Labrys monachus: one gene and its partners. The protein of the gene in region 3 binds, or shares a complex with, the protein of the main gene of each other region. Links are inferred from orthologs where the notes say so. Each region holds a gene or a part of one and is shown on either strand. Other genes may lie near its edges. The genes, in order: J3R73_RS30295, accB and accD.

Region 1 (3,814 bases), 260 kb from region 3 along the record:
AGCGAGAACCTAGTTGGCGCCGGTGGTGGCGGGCGTGTCGTCGGCGAAGCCGAGCCAACGCTTGTAGAAGGGCTGGTCGCTCGACTGATTCTGCAGCGGAGCTGGCATGGTGGCGACCGTACCGGCGGAAGCCATGACGGGTCCGCTGAACTTCACCGGCTCGCTATTATGCAGGCGCTGCTTGGGATGCGAACGCGTGGCATGCGGTACGAGGACGGGGCCGTAGCTCTGCGCCTGCGCGACGGATTGTGCCGGCTTGGTCTCGGCCTCGTCGCCGGAGCCGCCGAGCCAGCGGACATAGAAGGGCTTGCTGTTGTCATCCGACGTCGCCGCCGCGATCTCCTGGGCCGGCGTCGGGGCCGCGGAATCGGCCCTGGCAACCACCGTGACGGGCTTCTTCGGAGCGACCGGCATCGACGTTCCCAGGAGGCGGGCATACACGACCTGCTGCCGGGCGGCGACGGCATCCGGGTTGGCCGGGCCCTTGAGCGGACGGCGGGCGACCGCCGCCTCGGACATCAGGAGCTCCTCGGCCGCCGAATAGGTGATCCGTTTGGCGGCCATGGTATCGGCCTCGGTCGCCGGCGTGCCGTTGTCGTTGAGAGCGACTTCGACCACTGCAGCGCTGGTGAAGGGCCGATCCTTGCCCGGAACGGCGGTCTGGTCGACGGCGCGCGCCAGGAAGGCCGGATTGGCGCCGCCATCCTCATAGATATAGCTGACGGCCCTGGTGCCCGAATTCACCAGCGAGGCGACCTCCGCGTCGTCGTGCCTCTTCTTCTCGATCACCGCCGTCGCGACGTCGCGGCTGATGGGCGAAAGGCCGCAGGCCGTGCCGTTCTCGCCGTTGAAGACGTAGCGGCCCTTGCAGACGTCGACCTTCACCGCCTGCTTGGTGACCTCGAAATTGTCCGACCCTTCCTTCAGGTTCTGCCAGAATCCGATGTTCGGGTTGCGCCGCGCCTGCGCCAGGTTCTCGGCCGTCATGCGGAACGGATAGGATTGCAGCTGGAACGCCGGCTGGCCGCCCTGCAGCGCCTCGCGGGCGACGGAATAGAGCTCGGCCATCTGGCCGTCGGTCATGGCGAAGCAGCCGCGCGAGGAGCACGAGCCATGCACCATGATGTTGCCGCCGGCGCGGCCAAGCTGGCGATCGAAATTGTTGGGATAGCCGACGTCGAACGAGAGGTAATAATTCGAATTCGGATTCAGCTGGCTCTGGCCCACCGAATAGAAGCCCTCGGGAACCTGGCGGTCACCCTCGTTCTTCTTGGGGCCGAGCTGGCCGGACCAGCGGCAGATCGGATAGGTCTTCAGCAGCGCGAAATGGCCGCTCGATGTCTGCTTCCACAGCTCGAGCTCCGATTCCTTCTTGTAGACCCGGACCAGGATGGGGGCGCTGCGCGGCATGTCCTTGGCGGCCATATCGGCACGCAGGGCCTCCGGAATCGGCGTCGTCGAACGCAGGCTTGCCCCGTTTTGGGAACAGCTTGCAGCCAGCAGCATGATACCGGCCGCGAGGGCGATCTTGCGCATCAGCGTGAGGTGAGCCGTCATGAGTTAGCGAGCCCGTGCAAAGACACTTCCAGAGATTGCAAAAACTTAGCGGTAATGGACCTTTGCCGCAAGCGGCGGGTTCATACTGGTTACGCAGCACGGTAAACAGGGCGTTAAGGCGACAATGCCTGATTCCGGCGAAAACACCTAGTGCCTTTTTTCCGACATTTTCGGCGCGGATGCGGGCGGCCGCGGCTACAGGCTGCGGCCGATCATCAGGAATTTGTCCTGGCGGGCTCGCTTCACCGCATCGCGTGACAGGCCCGCGAGGTCCTTGAGCGCGTTCTGGATGAAATCGCCCGTCGTCTCGATCGCCTTTTCGGGCGTGCGGTGGGCACCGCCCGTCGGCTCCGGAATGATGGCGTCGATGACGCCGAATTTGAGGAGGTCCTGCGCAGTGATCTTCATGTTGTTGGCCGCGTCCTGCGCCTTGGACGGCTCGCGCCACAGGATGGACGCCGCCCCCTCGGGCGAGATCACCGAATAGACCGAATGTTCCAGCATCAGCACGCGGTTGGCGGCAGCGACGGCGATCGCCCCGCCCGATCCGCCCTCGCCGATGACGATGGCGACGTTCGGCACGCCGAGCGCCAGGCACGCATCGGTGGAGCGGGCGATGGCCTCGGCCTGGCCCCGTTCTTCCGCGCCGATGCCCGGATAGGCCCCGGCCGTGTCGACGAAGGACAGCACCGGCAGCTCGAAGCGATCAGCCAGTTCCATCAGCCGCACGGCCTTGCGATAGCCCTCGGGCCTCGCCATGCCGAAATTGTGGCGGATGCGGCTTTCGGTGTCCGATCCCTTCTCATGCCCGATGATGCAGACGGATTCGCCCCGGAAACGGCCGAACCCGCCGATGATGGCCTCGTCCTCGCCGAATTTCCGGTCACCCGCCAGCGGAGTGAAATCCTCGACCAGCGCCTTGACGAAATCGGTGGTGTGCGGCCTTTCCGGGTGGCGCGCCACCATCGTCTTCTGCCACGGCGTCAACTGGGCATAGAGATCGCGCAGCGCCTGGTTCGCCTTGACCTCCAGGCGCTGGATCTCGTCGCCGATCGCCACAGCATCCCCCGATTCAGCGATCGCACGGAGTTCCTCAACCTTCGCCTCGAGCTCGGCGACGGGTTTTTCGAAATCGAGATAGCTGCGCATGGGGCTCCGCGAGGCGACCAAAGGGAGCCGGAAACTGGGGTTTCACGCGGGGGAAGTCAAGGAACGCTTTTGGAGCCGGCCCCCGCCCGCAGCCCGACGGATGGCGTCCGCCGTCAGTTTCGCCGCTGGCGCTGGGCGGCGGCGAGAACAGGCAGGACGAAGCGCGTCGGCACGACGGCGAGGACGGCGATCATCAGCCGGGTGACCAGGCCGGGCACCACCACCCGCCGGCCGGCATAATAGCCGGCGAGGCCGAGATGGGCGACGTCACGCGCCGAAAGCTGGCCCGCCAGCGCCATGGCGCGGGAGCCGCCGAAACCGGCCCGCGCGCCGAAATTCGTCGCCACCGGCCCCGGGCAGAGCGCGCAGACCCTGATGTCGTTGCCCCGCTCCTCATAGCCGAGCGCCCGCGTCAGCGAGACCACGAAGGCCTTGGTCGCGTAATAGACGGCGAGGCCCGGCCCCGGCGTGAAGCCGGCTACCGAGGCGACGTTGAGGATGCCGCCCCGGTTGGCGCGGATCTCCGGCAGGAAAGCCAGGGTGAGCGCCAGGAGCGCGCGACAATTGAGGTCGACCATGCCGAGTTGGCGCCCGGCGGGCAGGTCGCCCATGTCGCCGGCGAGGCCGAAGCCCGCATTGTTGACGAGGTGGCGCACCTTCAGCGCCTGCGAGCGCAGCGCCGCGGCGATCGCATCCGCCGCGTCCGGTCGCTCGAGATCGAGGGGCAGGACGGCGACGAAACGCCCGGTCGCCGCGGCGATATCGCCCTGGACCCGCGCCAGTTCGGGCTGCGAGCGGGCCACCAGCACGAGGTCCTCGCCCTGTTCGGCAAGCAGGCGGGCGATCTGCTCGCCGATGCCGCTGGAAGCGCCCGTCACCAGCGCGACCGGCCGGCTCATTCGCTCGCCTCCGGCAGGGCGACGTCGTTGCGCGCGGCGACCTTGCCGCGGACCGCGATGCGGTCCTGGACGGACACGCCCAGCGTCTCGGCGACGCGCCAGACCAGATTGTCCTCGAACTCGTGCAGGGCCCGGTCCGCGAAGGCGATCTCCCACATCATCTCGACGATGCGCTTGCGCCCCTCGGCGTCATAGGCACGCTTCACCAC
Region 2 (3,742 bases), 3.0 Mb from region 3 along the record:
CACGGCCTCGAAGTTCCGGTCGACCGCGATCTCGAATCGGTCGGACCGGATGGTGCGGGCGAGACGATGCGAGACGATCAGGCCGTCGAGGGGAACGATGCCGCGGACCTCGGGCTCGATCCAGTAGAGACCTGGATCGTCGGCGCTTTCGGCCATCGGGAAGAGCCCGCAGGCATAGGCCCTGAGAAGGATCTGCGGCGTGATCTCCAAGGGGGGCACCGCCACGCGCGACACGCGACATCACGCGCCTTCGCGCATGCCTCCAGCTTCGAGGAAGTTCTCAAGCCAATGAATGTCGTAGAGGCCGTTCTGCATGTCGGGGTTGCGCACCAGCGTGCGGAACAGCGGCAGGGTGGTGTCGACGCCGTCCACCACGAATTCGTCGATGGCGCGGCGAAGCCGCATGAGGCATTCGGTGCGTGTGCGTCCATGCACGACGAGCTTGCCGATCAGCGAATCATAATAGGGCGGAATCCTGTAGCCCTGGTAGACGGCCGAATCGACCCGCACGCCGAGACCGCCGGGCGGATGATAATAGGTGATGGTCCCCGGAGAGGGGCGGAAGGTCGCTGCGTTCTCCGCGTTGATGCGGCATTCGATGGCATGGCCTTCGATCTGCACGTCGGACTGGGCGATGGAAAGCGGTGAGCCCGCCGCGATCTTGATCTGCTCGTTGACGAGATCGATGCCGGTGATCATCTCCGTCACCGGATGCTCCACCTGGATGCGCGTGTTCATCTCGATGAAGTAGAATTCGCCGTTCTCATAGAGAAACTCGATGGTTCCGGCGCCGACATAGCCGAGGTCCCGCATGGCCTTGGCGACGGTCTCGCCGATTCGGGTGCGCTGGGCCGCGTTGAGAGCGGGCGAAGGCCCTTCCTCCCACACCTTCTGGTGCCGGCGCTGCAGCGAGCAGTCGCGCTCGCCGAGATGGATGGCGTTGCCCTTGCCGTCGCCGAGCACCTGGATCTCGATGTGGCGCGGCTTCTGCAGATATTTCTCCAGATAGACGGCGTCGTCGCCGAAGGCGGCGAGGGCCTCGGCGCGCGCCGTCGCCAGCGCGTCGGACAGATCGGCCGGGGTGAGCGCCACCTTCATGCCGCGTCCACCGCCGCCCGCCGCCGCCTTGACCAGGACGGGATAGCCGATTTCGGCGGCGACGCGCGCCGCGTCGATATCGTTGGAGATCCCGCCTTCCGAGCCCGGCACGCAGGGAATGCCCAGGCGCTTGGCGGTGCGCTTGGCCTCGATCTTGTCGCCCATCATGCGGATGTGCTCGGCCTTGGGGCCGATGAAGGTGATGCCGTGCTGATCGAGAATATCGGCGAAGCGGGCGTTCTCCGACAGGAAGCCGTAGCCGGGATGCACAGCCTCCGCACCGGTGATCTCGCAGGCCGCGATCAGGGCGGGGATGTTGAGATAGCTCTCGCGGGCCGGCGGCGGGCCGATGCACACGCTTTCGTCGGCGAGCTTGACGTGCATGGCGTCGGCATCGGCCGTCGAATGGACGGCGACGGTCGCGATTCCCAATTCCTTGCAGGCGCGCAGCACGCGCAGGGCGATCTCGCCGCGATTCGCGATCAGGATCTTGTCAAACATCCGCGTCACTCGATGATCATCAGAGGCTGGCCGTATTCGACCGGCTGCTTGTCCTCGATGAACAAGGCGGTAACGGTTCCCGATCGGGCGGCGACGATGTCGTTGAACGTCTTCATGGCCTCGACGATCAGCACGCGGTCACCCTGGTTGACCTTGGAGCCGATCTCGATGAACGGCTTGGCGCCCGGTGCCGCGCCGAGATAGGCGGTGCCCACCATCGGGGACTTCAGGACGCCCGGATGGTTGGCGGGATCGACGGCGACCGGCACGGCCGGCGCCACGGCGACGGGAGCGGCCACGCTGGCGGGCGCGAGCGGCACCGTCGCGGTGACATTGATCTGGCGGGCCACGCGGATGCGCAAATCCGCCTGCTGCACCTCGATTTCCGTCAGATCCGTCTCGGTGAGGAGATTGGCGAGTTCCCGGATAATCTCGGGATCAATCCCCGACTTGGTTCGCGACATCGTCATGCCTTGCGTTTCCGAGGGGCAGAGGCCCCGTCATTATTGAGCCGATACGCTCGAAGCCAGTGCTTCGAGTGCAAGTTCATAGCCCTTGGGGCCAAATCCACAGATCACGCCCTTGGCTGCAGGCGAAACCCAGGAATGGTGCCGGAAGCTTTCACGCGCGAAGACATTGGATAGATGCAATTCGATTACCGGCAGGCTAATGGCCTTGATCGCGTCGTGAAGCGCGATCGACGTATGGGTCAGCGCGCCCGGATTGATGACCATGCCGACCGCACCCCGCGCGTGGGATTCGTGCACCCAGTCGAGCAGCACGCCTTCGTGGTTGGTCTGGCGGAACTCAGCCGTCATCCCGAGGCGCTCGGCGCGCGCATGCACGAGCTTCTCGATGCCGGCCAGATCAATCGTGCCGTAGACCGATGTTTCCCGGACGCCAAGCATATTGAGATTGGGGCCATTCAGAACGTAGACGAGCGCCATGCTTTCCAATCGAACGATATAACAAGCCAAAAGCCCGATGCAGCGAAGCGCCGGGCCTTCTCGGTTGCCCCTTATAGGGCGGTGTCATGCGGAAGGCAAAGCCGGCGGCAAATCATCCACGGCCCGCGTGGGCGAGGCGAACCGACAGCCGCCCCTCCCGTCAGCCGCAGACCGTCTGCCCGCATTTGCGCACGGCATCGATCTTGTCCTTCAGCGCATCATAGCCGATCGCACCCGGAACGATCTCGTTGCCGATGACATAGGAGGGGGTGCCGTTGATGCCCAGCGTCTCGCCGAGCTGCAGGTTGCCGGCGAGGTCCTTGCGCAAGGCGGGGTCCTGCATGTCGGCCTGCAGCTTCTTCATGTCGACGCCGACGCTCTGGGCGACCTCGAGCGCGCGGTCCTTGCCGACTGCGCCGCGCGAACCCAGGAGCGCCTGGTGGAAGGCGAAGAACTTGTCGCCCTGGAGCTGGTTCTTGACGGCCAGCGCCACGTCGGCGGCTTCGATCGAGCCGGGTGTCAGGATCGGATAGTCGCGCAGGACGACCTTGAGCTTCTTGTCGGTCTGCAGGAGCTTCACCATGTCGGCGAGGCCGCGCTTGCAGTAGCCGCAATTGTAATCGAAGAACTCGACCACGGTGACGTCGCCCTGCGGATTGCCGACGACGGCATTCTGCGGTGCGTTGAGAATGGCATTCTGGTTGTCGGCGACGGACTTCTTCTGGCGGTCGGCGGCGTCGGCTTCCTGCCTGGCCTGCATCGCGTTGAGGGCATCGGTGATGACCTCGGGATGCTTCATCAGATAGTCCTTGACGATCGCTTCCACGGCCGGACGGGTCATCTGCTCGTCGGCATGGGCGGCCGGCGTCACCGCGGCGACGCATAGGACGAGCGCCAGACCGGTCAGAAGTCGCTTCAAGAACATGCCTGTCTCCAAAAGATGGCGAGCGCCCTGCCGCTCAGCGGGGTGGATAGAATGCGCCGGCAAGACGGTCAATCAATCGGTCCGTCCTGCTCCTGCCTTCTCACGGCATCGTGTTCAAGGTGAGGCGAAGCCCGATTATTCATCGTTGCTTTTCAGTGCCTTGAGGGCCGCGAAAGGCGAAGAGGCGGGATCTTCCTCGCCTCGGCTGAATTCAACGCCCGGCTTGCGCGGATAGGGATCGAGGGCCAAAGCAAGAAATTCGGTGATGACG
Region 3 (3,969 bases):
TCGGGCGAGTTGAGCGGCACCTCGATGATGCGGATGCCGGCGGCGACGATGGCCTCGGCGACCGCCTCGACTTCGTCGGGCTTCACGCCGCGCAGGATGGCGATCAGCGGCATGCCGGCGAGTGCGGCGTCGAGGGTGAGGCTCATCGGTGGAAAACTCCCTGGCGGGTGCAGGCGGACGGGTGGATGCCCGGCCACGGTTCGAAATGGATCGGTCCGGGCATGCCTCAACGCGCCGCGGCGATGGCGGCGAGGCCGGACAGGAAGGCGCGCTCGGGCGTGAAGATCTCGATCGCGGCGCCGCGGGCGCGCAGGGCGGCGACGTAGCGCTGGGCGATCACGCCATCGGCCACCAGCGTCACCCTGTGCTCCCCGCCATAGCGCCGGAAGGCGCCCTCGATCTCCGAGCCGATGAGGAGGCCGGACAGGAACGGGCCCACCTTCTCCCCCGTCATCGCGCCGTCGAGCACGCGGGCGCGGGCCTGGAACAGCCGGTTGAGAAGGCCGCTTTCGTTCTGCGCCGCTTCGAGCCCCTCGTCGAAGCCGGTGAGGTCCTCCGGCTCGGCGGCCAGGCGTGCCAGCAGGCTCTCATGGCGGTAGAGCGCATAGCTCTCGCCGGTCATGAAGCTGGCGAAATCGGTGATGGCGCCCCCCTCGACCCGCGCCCATTTCGAATGGGTGCCGGGGAGGCAGACGAGGCCGTCGACGACGTCGGTACCGAAGATCAGCGTCTCCTCGCCCCGCATCACGTCCGGACCCGACGGACCGCGCGCGATCACGCCCGGCACGATGGAAATGCGCTCGCTCACGGCGAGGACGGCGTCGGCCAAGCTCTTCGGCGAGGCCGGGCAGGGGGCATAGGCGGCCTCCGCCCAGCCATTGCGCGAGCCGACCATGCCCGCCATCAGCACCGGCGCATCCGGATCGAGCGCCATCCAGGCGCCGCAATGGCGCTGGAGGACGTCGCCAAATCCGCCCGGCGGCACGTTCGCCATGCCGTCCTCGGCGACCACGCGGTCGATCACCTTGCCGGCTGCGTCGAGCCGGAAGGCACGAAACCGGCTCGTGCCCCAGTCGACCGCGATGAACGCCACGCCCATCTCAGACCCAGCCGCCGTCGACGATGATCTGCTGGCTGGTCATGCCCGAGGCCTGGTCGGATGCCAGGAACAGCACCGCCTTGGCGATCTCCTCCGGCAGGATCTTGCGCTTGAGCGCCTGGTTGCGGAAGATCGCCTCCTCGCCGGCCTGGTCGACCCACAGCGCGATCTGGCGCTCGGTCATGATCCAGCCGGGGAGCACGCAATTGACGCGGATATTGTCCTTGCCGAACTGCTTGGCGAGCAGGCGCGTGAAGCCGTAGGCCGCCGATTTCAGGGTGGCATAGACGGTAAGGTCTTCCGAGCCCATCAGCCATGAGCAGGAGCCGAAATTCACGATGGCGCCGCCGCCGGCCTCGATCATGGCGGGGATCACCGCCTGGGCCGCGAAGAAGGCGTGCTTGAGGTTGATGGCGACGCGATCGTCGAAATAGTCCGGCGTGACCTCGAAGAATTTGTGGCGCTGGTCATGCGCCGCATTGTTGACGAGGACGGTGATGGTACCGAGCTTGGCGGTGATGTCGGCGATCGCGGCCTTGAGGGCCTCGATGTCGGTGACGTCGGCCTTCTCGAAATGAACGGTGCCGCCCGCCTTGTTCAGTTCCTCGGCCAGCGCCTGCGAGGGCCCTTCGGCAATGTCGACGAAGCCGACCTTGGCGCCCTGTTCGGCGAACAGCCGCACCGTCGCGGCGCCGATCCCCTGGCCGCCGCCGGTGACGAGGACGGTCCGCCCCTTGAGATCCGGATATATGGCATTCGCCATCTTCAACTCCCGAGTGTTTCCTACAGATTTCTGGCCGAATTCGTCCTACATATCGCGCGTCCGGCCCGCGCGTCCAGCCCGCTGACAAAAGGGCCGGGAAGGACTACATACGGCGCCATGGCCCTGTGCCGCCAGCCCCGAGCGGGGCGCCGGCGCCCTGTTTCGAGGTTTTGCATGAACTGGATCGCTAACGTCGTTCCGCCGCGGATCAAGGATTTCTTCTCGCGTCGCGACACGCCGGAAAATCTCTGGATCAAATGTCCGGAGACCGGGCAGATGGTGTTCCACAAGGACCTGGAACAGAACAATTACGTCATCCCGACCTCGAACTACCACATGCGGATGACGGCGACGCAGCGCCTCACCATGATATTCGACGAGGGAAAATGGGAGGACATCGCCCTGCCGGAGGTGGTGGTCGACCCGTTGAAGTTCCGCGACGAGAAGCGCTACACCGACCGCTTGCGCGATGCGCGCCTCAAGACCGGCATGCAGGATGCCATCAAGCTCGGCGTCGGCGCCATGGACGGCGTGCCGGTGGCCGTCGCCGTCCAGGACTTCGACTTCATGGGCGGCTCGCTCGGCATGGCCGCCGGCGAGGCGGTGGTGAAGGGCCTCCTCACCGCCGTCGAACGCGGCCTGCCCTTCATCATGTTCGCGGCCTCCGGCGGCGCCCGCATGCAGGAAGGCATCCTGTCGCTGATGCAGATGCCGCGCACCACCGTGGCGATCCAGCGCCTGCGCGAAGCCAGGAAACCCTATATCGTCGTGCTGACCAATCCGACCACGGGCGGCGTCACCGCCTCCTACGCCATGCTTGGGGACGTGCAGATCGCCGAGCCCGGCGCGCTGATCGGCTTCGCCGGCCCGCGCGTGATCGAGCAGACCATCCGCGAGAAGCTGCCGGAGGGCTTCCAGCGCTCCGAATATCTCAGGGAGCACGGCATGGTCGACATGGTCGTCCACCGCAACGAGCTGAAGCCCACTTTGGCCAGGCTGTGCCGCCTCATGACCAGGGCCCCGGCGAGCGAGGCGGCATAGCCGTCCTCCGCCGCCGCCCGCCGTCTCCCGTTCATCCCGCCGAAGCCAAGCCCCATGATGCAGTCGGACGCCTTCATCGCGCGCTTCATGGCGTTGCACCCCAAGAAGATCGATCTCTCCCTGGAGCGGATCGAGCGCCTCCTGGCGCAGCTCGGCCATCCCGAACGCCGGGTGCCGCCGGTCGTCCATGTCGCGGGGACCAACGGCAAGGGGTCGACGGTCGCCTTCATGCGCGCCGCGCTGGAGGCGGCCGGCTATGGCGTGCATGCCTATACCTCGCCGCATCTGGTGCATTTCCACGAGCGCATCCGCCTCGGCGGCCATCTCGTCGGCGAGGAGGCGCTGGTCGATGCGTTCGAGACCTGCGAACGGGTCAATGACGGCGCGCCCATCACCTTCTTCGAGATCACCACGGCGGCGGCCTTCAAGCTCTTCGCCGACCACCCGGCCGACGTCCTGCTCCTCGAGGTCGGGCTCGGCGGCCGCATGGACACCACCAACGTCATCGACCGCCCGCTCGTCACCGTCATCGCCTCGATCTCGCAGGACCATGCCGATTTCCTCGGCACCGACCTGGCGGGCATCGCGCGGGAGAAGGCCGGCATCCTGAAGCGCGGGGTGCCCGGCGTCCTCTATCCGCAGGTCGACGAGGTCCGGGCCGAGATCGAGCGGGTCGCCGCCCGGGTGGGGGCGCCGCTGGTCATCGGCGGTCAGGATTTCGACGTGCACGAGGAGAATGGCCGCCTCGTCTACCAGGACGAGGACGGCCTGCTCGACCTGCCGCTGCCGCGCCTGGCCGGCCGGCACCAGCACCGCAATGCGGGCCTCGCCATCGCCGCCCTGCGCAGCCAGCACCGCCTCGTCCTGGAGGACAGGCATTTCGAGCGGGCGATGCAGGCGGTGGAGTGGCCGGCGCGCCTGCAGCGCCTCAACCAGGGCGCCATCCCGGCCCTGCTGCCGCCGGGCTCGGAGATCTGGCTCGACGGCGGACACAATGTCGACGGTGGCCGCGTGCTCGCCGAGGCTCTGGCCGAGCTCGAGGAGCGCACGGCGCGGCCGCTGGTGC

Evidence for each region.
Region 1: the proteins of accD (region 3) and J3R73_RS30295 are in contact, whole or in part, in a solved structure (PDB 8UXZ), measured with the Escherichia coli proteins. The link is inferred for Labrys monachus from one-to-one orthologs.
Region 2: the proteins of accD (region 3) and accB are in contact, whole or in part, in a solved structure (PDB 8UXZ), measured with the Escherichia coli proteins. The link is inferred for Labrys monachus from one-to-one orthologs.

The regions. Positions count from the first base shown.
Region 1 is NZ_JAUSVK010000001.1:6,638,276-6,642,089, reverse strand. Bases 730-3,519 are described here. They hold J3R73_RS30295 (acetyl-CoA carboxylase carboxyltransferase subunit alpha), read right to left. Parts: upstream 2,707-3,519; coding sequence 1,753-2,706; downstream 730-1,752. Other genes in these bases: J3R73_RS30290 (SDR family NAD(P)-dependent oxidoreductase), read right to left, coding at 2,820-3,519; J3R73_RS30300 (L,D-transpeptidase family protein), read right to left, coding at 730-1,557. In the rest of the region: more of J3R73_RS30300, read right to left, coding at 10-729; more of J3R73_RS30290, read right to left, coding at 3,520-3,605; J3R73_RS30285 (tellurite resistance TerB family protein), read right to left, coding at 3,602-3,814. UniProt on the Escherichia coli protein: Component of the acetyl coenzyme A carboxylase (ACC) complex. First, biotin carboxylase catalyzes the carboxylation of biotin on its carrier protein (BCCP) and then the CO(2) group is transferred by the carboxyltransferase to acetyl-CoA to form malonyl-CoA.
Region 2 is NZ_JAUSVK010000001.1:3,335,185-3,338,926, reverse strand. The notes cover bases 335-3,052. They hold accB (acetyl-CoA carboxylase biotin carboxyl carrier protein), read right to left. Parts: upstream 2,064-3,052; coding sequence 1,605-2,063; downstream 335-1,604. Other genes in these bases: J3R73_RS15120 (DsbA family protein), read right to left, coding at 2,707-3,052; aroQ (type II 3-dehydroquinate dehydratase), read right to left, coding at 2,103-2,546; accC (acetyl-CoA carboxylase biotin carboxylase subunit), read right to left, coding at 335-1,599. Also shown: aat (leucyl/phenylalanyl-tRNA--protein transferase), read right to left, coding at 1-234; more of accC, read right to left, coding at 241-334; more of J3R73_RS15120, read right to left, coding at 3,053-3,471; J3R73_RS15115 (YceD family protein), read right to left, coding at 3,607-3,742. UniProt on the Escherichia coli protein: This protein is a component of the acetyl coenzyme A carboxylase complex; first, biotin carboxylase catalyzes the carboxylation of the carrier protein and then the transcarboxylase transfers the carboxyl group to form malonyl-CoA.
Region 3 is NZ_JAUSVK010000001.1:6,379,083-6,383,051, reverse strand. What follows is about bases 1,025-3,969. They hold accD (acetyl-CoA carboxylase, carboxyltransferase subunit beta), read left to right. Parts: upstream 1,025-2,036; coding sequence 2,037-2,903; downstream 2,904-3,969. Other genes in these bases: J3R73_RS29060 (bifunctional folylpolyglutamate synthase/dihydrofolate synthase), read left to right, coding at 2,958-3,969; J3R73_RS29070 (SDR family NAD(P)-dependent oxidoreductase), read right to left, coding at 1,101-1,862; J3R73_RS29075 (2-dehydro-3-deoxygalactonokinase), read right to left, coding at 1,025-1,093. In the rest of the region: J3R73_RS29080 (2-dehydro-3-deoxy-6-phosphogalactonate aldolase), read right to left, coding at 1-146; more of J3R73_RS29075, read right to left, coding at 227-1,024.